Regions from separate parts of the Citrobacter sp. GW821-FHT02E08 genome, predicted to be linked through region 2. Evidence: predicted binding sites of a transcription regulator. Region 2 holds the regulator's gene; the other holds the start of a gene.
What was found. Region 2 encodes LexA, which represses DNA repair genes until DNA is damaged. Its sites were predicted from a motif close to TNCTGTATGTACATACAGNA; they were not measured.
Positions count from the first base shown of each region.

Region 1 (3,447 bases), on a different contig from region 2:
TGCGGGTTTCCTTCATACAACGCATGCGTAATCGTCAGTAACGTTTGCTGGATCCGGTGTTGTGTTTCGCGCAGTGTATGGGCATTCAGCATCACGAAATGGCTGGTGCGCGATGCCCAGTGTGCATTAATTTGCAGCTCAAGCATGCAGACCAGATTGCGGTTAATCGTTTGAATTGCTTCAAATATCGATTTATGAATATGGCTTTCTTTACTGGCGGGCGTAATCAAGCCGCGCATTTTCACGACATCCCCAAGTAGCTGTTGTAAGTGTTTATCCAGCCGTGGACGTTCAAGCAAGTTAGGGGAAAGCGCCGCCTGATAGAGTCGGTTATAAGACGTGACACACTGCGCCAGTTGGATCCGCCAGTGTATAAACGCCCGCTGCGGCCAGATACCGGTAAACAACATCGCCAAAAGTGACCCCAGAATCACATCGCCACCTCGCCATAATGCCGTCTCCATATCACCTGCCGGCGCACCCACCACCACGGCCAGGGTGATTCCTATCAACAACGCCTGATACGGTTTTTTGCCGAGCGCCAACCACCCGCACAGGAACATCGCCACCGCGCACCAGATAATCATCAGCGGTAATGAGAAAAGCTCCAGGCGCAGCGCCACCAACCCTAACGCCGCCCCCAGAATCGTACCGCCGATACGTTCAAAGGCCCGGGGCACCACGTTACCCCAAAAGGAGATCGGCCCCATAATCACCACCAGCGTGATAAGCGGCCACGTGCCTTCCGGAATATGGAACAGACGAACGAACAGAAACGTGAGGATAAATGCCAGCGCAATGCGAATGCCATGCACGACGCGGTAGTGACGATACAAACGAATTTCAAAGGGGCTCAGCGACTTATCAGTACGCACTTTCGGCTCCATCTGGAAATCACAAAGAACGCATTGTACCTGCTTTTTCACTGAAAACATCACTGCTGCGGACAGATCTTATCCAGGATGAACGAATGTCGCGATCGTCCGCGCAGTAACGCCGAAAACATCAATATCACGACTTCGGTTGTACCGGTATATGCATTTCAATATCCCAGTACCCGTCTTCTGCCCCATTGTTCAGATAGAGCTCAAAACACGGTTTGCCGGACATCTGGTAGCGGCTATCCTGCAGCACGCTATTGAAAAACTGATACCACGGCGTCGCGAAATCGTTATTTTCAACGCGAGTGGTAGCAACAGCATATTGACCGCCCACAATTTCCGTGAGGATCACGCCTTCGCTGTTTTCAGGTAGCGTGAAATCAGCGGGTACTGAAACAACGGTATCGCAACGCAGTTTCTCCGCCGGGACTTCATCAGGGTTATCGTAGTAAACGGCAATCCATTCCAGCGGCACGATCTGGTTTCCATCAACCCACATCATCAACTGTTCAAAACCTTGTTTTACCGTTTTTTCCCATGGTCCAACCATGTGAAAACCGGCAATCCTGCGTTTCTCTGCTTGTCTGATCTCGTAGTTCATAATGCCTCCGCCATTATACTGTAATTATATACAGTATAATTTTCACATAACAGCCACAAGGAAATAGTGATTATTATGTGAGCAGACTCGCACTCTCGCCAGTCTGCCCTGGAATAATTCCGTTATGCCTTATGGTGAAAATAATCGCTCAGACGCGAAAAAACACCGCCTTCCTCAACGGACTCCAGCGTCACCAGCGGCCAGTGCGCAACCAATTTGTCCCGATCGTAGAGTTCAATTTCACCAACCCGCTGATGTGAGGCAATGGGGGCGACAATCTCTTTTTTATCAAGCACATATTTTGCTTTGATATTTGGAATTTCTGCTTTTGGAAGCGCTAACCAAAAATCCTGCTCAGTGCCTAATGCAATTTTCTCTTTGTCACCGTACCAGATACGCTCGCTACCGACTTTCTTCCCACTTTTAAGAACTTGTACGGTGTCGAAGTTCTGTTGCCCCCAGTGCAACAGTTTACGGGCTTGATCTTCGCGGCCTTTCGGGCTTTCAGCCCCCATCACCACAGCGATAAGACGGCGCTGCCCATCCACAGCAGAGGCGATAAGGTTATATCCGGCACCCGATGTGTGTCCGGTTTTAAGACCGTCAACGTTTAGCGTTTTATCCCACAGCAGGCCGTTGCGGTTTTGCTGCGTAATGCCATTCCAGGTGAGGCTCTTTTCGCTATACATATGATAAAACTCGGGTTCGCCATGAATAATCGCCCGCGAAAGCACCGCCAGGTCATATGCCGAACTGTGCTGACCCGGCGCATCCAGCCCGTGTACCGTTTCAAAATGCGTATCCTGTAAATTTAGCTTTTGCACATAGCGGTTCATCATGGCAACAAACTGCGGTTGTCCTCCGGCAATGTAATCCGCCAGCGCAACGCAAGCATCGTTGCCTGAATCAACGATCAGTCCGCGACTTAAATCATGCACCGTGACGCGGTCGCCCTCTTTTAAGAACATCAATGAGGACCCCACAAACACGGGATTGTCTTTTGCCCAGGCATCACGTCCGACAGTCACAATGTCGTTGCGGCTAATACGATGGCTGTCGATGGCGCGGTCAACCACATACCCGGTCATCAGTTTGGTCAGGCTGGCAGGGTTACGCTGCTGATGTTCGTTATTGGCGGTAAGAATCTGTCCTGTCGTGTAATCCATCAGCACCCACGCCCCTGCGTCAATGGCTGGCGGTTGGGGGGCAAAGTCGGGGGTATCAGCAGCAAAGGCAGATGTAAGATTCAACGCAAACAGAGACGTGACAATAAACAAACGGGATTTCAACAGCATGTCCTCAGAAAGAGAATAATTTGCTGTTCTTTTTACGGAAGTTCGGGTGAACAAACATGAAAAAATTGCAAGAAAATGTGACTAAAAGCACATTTTCTTGCATGATTTTAACCCACCGCGCCTGTTTTCCGGGTTTCAGCGCGAGGAAAAATTATCCCTTACGCGGCGAAGATTCCGCATGATGACTGCGATGGCGGTGATAACCGTCTATCATGCTGCGGAAAATTTGCCCGGGTGTATCACCGAGCGTGCAAAGGTAAATATGTGCGCAAATAAACAACAGCCCAACGACGGCTAACGCCATATGCAACACCAGCATGACCGGACCCGCCCCCATGAATTGCGGATACAGACACAGAAATCCGCTGATGATCAACAGAGGTACGAGCGCATACATGATGGCCAGATACGCCAGTTGCTGTAGCGGGTTAAATTTGTTTTCCGTCGTGGCGGCGTAGGGGTGCGCTTCGCCATGCATAATGCCGCACAGGTAAAAACGCGTCTGCCGCAGACACCGCGTGACCAGTCCGTTGACGTTCACCTTGTAGTGATGTCCGTTACCGCCAAACGCATTAATGAGGATGAAACCAATCCAACATGCCGCCAGTGCAAATCCGCACACGGTATGCAGTTTCACCATTAATGCCACGGGGCCGATTGAAAAATGGCC
Region 1 is NZ_JBWKVL010000009.1:85,075-88,521, forward strand. Features, by position in the region: gene AC07UY_RS13255 (FUSC family protein) at 1-875, opposite strand, end outside; gene sbmC (DNA gyrase inhibitor SbmC) at 1,012-1,482, opposite strand; gene dacD (serine-type D-Ala-D-Ala carboxypeptidase DacD) at 1,605-2,777, opposite strand; gene phsC (thiosulfate reductase cytochrome B subunit) at 2,929-3,447, opposite strand, start outside.
Region 1: the regulator LexA is predicted to act here: its motif matches at 1,499-1,518, upstream of sbmC (DNA gyrase inhibitor SbmC).

Region 2 (3,447 bases):
GACGGTGGAGTAGAGTTTGTTGCCCTTAAAGGTACGGCGGATAAAGAACGCGCCCAGGCGGCGGAAAATCGGGCCAGCTGGCCAGAAGTTCAGGTTGATACCGGCAGCGATATGCGGCGGCACCAGCCCCTGATGATAGAGCACGTACGAGAGCAACAGATAGTCCATATGGCTGCGGTGGCAGGGCACATAGACGATTTCATGCCCATCGTGCGCCAACTGGCGTACACGCTCTGCGTTGTGGACATTGATCCCCTGATACAGTCGGTTCCAGGTGAAACCCAGAATGCGGTCAGTCAGGCGAATCATCTCGTAGGAGAAGTTGGCGGCAATCTCTTCCATCAGCGCAATGGCGTTCTGCTGCGCTTTTTCATGGGAGATTTTTTTGCTGCGCGCTTCGTCTTCTACCGCGCGCGCAATGGCTTTTGACGCCAGCAACTTGTTAAACAGATCCTGTCGGGCAGGCAGACGAGGACCGACCGCCGCCAGACGCTGACGGGCGAAATGCATTCGCGCCACACGCGCCAGTTTTTGGGCAATAATTTTGTCGGTTCCGTGCTCGTCAGCCATCCGTCGTAAGGAAACGGAAGGCGAGAAACGGACAAAACTGTCGCGCCCCAGCCAGGAAACAGCAAAGAATTTCTGTACGCCATTCAGCATACGCAGAGGGGGATTTACCTCACCCTTTTCACGCCCCGGAGAGCGGCCGAACATCACCGATACCGGCACCATCTGTACATCCAGATCTGGATTACTGCGGTGAAGGTCGAGGTAATTGTGAAAGAGTTTGATCGACTCTTCTTTCGGCGTGTAGTAGGTGAATACGCGCGGGCCGCCGTGAATAAACACATAACGCGGCAGCAGAGTTCCGTCGATCTCCAGCGGCTCTAACGGGTCGGGGAGATCGTGCGCCAGGCATTGGGCACGCAGCGTCAGCAAGTCTGCTTTTGAGTTGTACGGTAAAACGTACATAATGGGACGAGATGTATCGAGCCCCAATTCCGGAGCGGGTTCCGCCGGAATAGACTTGCTTTTTACCAGTACGGTTAATGGTAAATTCAGTAATTTGTAGTAAATTCGTGGCCAGCCAGACATAAACGATGTAAAGCCTCTGGTTAATAATGCAAATGCGCTGCAAGGATATCAGAAAGTCTAGCGAATTTCTGGTGTATCCCGTCATACTTCGCGCCGCTGTAACCCGAATTTTGTGGGTTAACGATATAATGTCATTGACGCTGATAATGCAAAAAGGTTCTTTTGATGGCTAATAATACCACTGGACTCACCCGAATTATTAAAGCTGCTGGTTATTCCTGGAAAGGTTTTCGTGCTGCATGGATTCATGAAGCGGCATTTCGTCAGGAAAGTGTTGCTGTGCTGTTGGGCGTGGCGATTGCCTGCTGGCTGGATGTGGATGCCATCACGCGTGTTTTGTTGATTGGTTCTGTCATGCTGGTGATGATAGTGGAAATCCTCAACAGCGCGATTGAGGCGGTGGTTGACCGTGTTGGCTCTGAACACCATGAGCTTTCCGGGCGGGCGAAAGATATGGGGTCAGCGGCAGTATTGCTGTCGATCTTTGTCGCGATGATCACCTGGGGAATCCTGCTGTGGTCGCATTTTAGATAAGGCTTCCATAATCCGATAAATCTCTTGTTTTTTGTGCCGCTTGTGGTTCCAAAATCGCCTTTAACTGTATATACTCACAGCATAACTGTATATACACCCAGGGGGCGGAATGAAAGCGTTAACGGCCAGGCAGCAAGAGGTGTTCGATCTTATTCGGGATCACATCAGCCAGACAGGTATGCCACCGACGCGTGCGGAGATCGCGCAGCGTTTGGGGTTCCGTTCCCCAAATGCGGCTGAAGAACACCTGAAAGCGCTGGCACGTAAAGGGGTCATTGAAATTGTCTCCGGTGCCTCTCGCGGTATCCGCCTGCTGGTGGAAGAAGAAGAGGGTCTGCCTTTAGTAGGTCGCGTGGCGGCAGGGGAACCCCTTCTGGCACAGCAGCATATTGAAGGCCACTATCAGGTCGACCCGTCGCTGTTTAAACCTAATGCCGATTTCCTGCTGCGCGTCAGCGGTATGTCGATGAAAGATATTGGGATTATGGACGGTGATTTGCTGGCGGTACACAAAACCCAGGACGTGCGTAACGGCCAGGTCGTGGTGGCGCGTATCGACGATGAAGTCACGGTTAAGCGCCTGAAAAAACAGGGCAATAAAATCGAACTTCTGCCAGAAAATAGTGAATTCAAACCGATTGTGGTTGACCTGCGCGAGCAAAACTTCACGATTGAAGGGCTGGCAGTCGGCGTCATCCGTAACGGTGAGTGGTTGTAATATTGTTTTGATACAGTGGCGCATCTCGCGCCACTGTTTGTTTTAACTCCTTCTCAGGCTTTCCTGCATGCCTTTCTTTACCTCTTCCGACAAAGCACTCTGGCGTCTCGCGTTACCGATGATTTTCTCCAATATCACCGTTCCTTTGCTGGGACTGGTGGATACTGCGGTCATCGGGCATCTGGACAGCCCTGTTTATCTGGGCGGTGTTGCCGTGGGCGCAACGGCAACCAGCTTTCTCTTCATGCTGTTGCTTTTCTTACGCATGAGCACCACCGGGCTGACGGCTCAGGCGTTTGGTGCCAAAAATCCCCAGGCGCTGGCACGCGCGCTGGTGCAGCCACTGATTCTGGCGTTGGGGGCGGGAGCTTTGATCGCGTTGTTCCGCACGCCAGTCATCGATCTTGCATTGCATATCGTCGGTGGAAATGAAGCGGTGTTGGTGCAGGCGCGACGTTTTCTGGAGATCCGCTGGCTGAGCGCTCCGGCATCGCTGGCGAACCTGGTGCTGCTGGGCTGGCTGCTGGGCGTTCAGTATGCCCGCGCACCGGTGATCCTGCTGGTTGTCGGCAACGTTCTCAATATTGTGCTCGATCTGTGGCTGGTGATGGGTTTGCATATGAACGTGCAGGGCGCAGCGCTGGCGACGGTGATTGCAGAATATGCCACGTTGTTGCTTGGGCTGATGATGGTGCGCAAAGTGCTTACACTGCGCGGCGTGTCATCCACGATGCTGAAACAGGCCTGGCGGGGGAATTTCCGCCGTTTGCTGGCACTTAACCGGGATATCATGCTGCGTTCGTTGCTGTTGCAACTGTGCTTTGGTGCGATCACGGTTCTCGGGGCGCGACTGGGCAGCGACATCATTGCGGTGAACGCTGTTCTGATGACCCTGCTGACCTTTACCGCCTATGCCCTTGATGGATTTGCTTATGCTGTCGAAGCGCATTCCGGGCAGGCGTATGGCGCACGTGACGGCAGCCAGTTGCTGGATGTCTGGCGTGCTGCATGTCGGCAGTCAGGGATTGTGGCGCTGCTGTTTGCCCTCGTTTATGCCCTGGCGGGCGAGCAGATCATCGCGTTGCTAACATCGTTGCCGC
Region 2 is NZ_JBWKVL010000012.1:37,090-40,536, forward strand. Features, by position in the region: gene plsB (glycerol-3-phosphate 1-O-acyltransferase PlsB) at 1-1,095, opposite strand, end outside; gene AC07UY_RS15485 (diacylglycerol kinase) at 1,261-1,629, shown strand; gene lexA (transcriptional repressor LexA) at 1,739-2,347, shown strand; gene dinF (MATE family efflux transporter DinF) at 2,415-3,447, shown strand, end outside.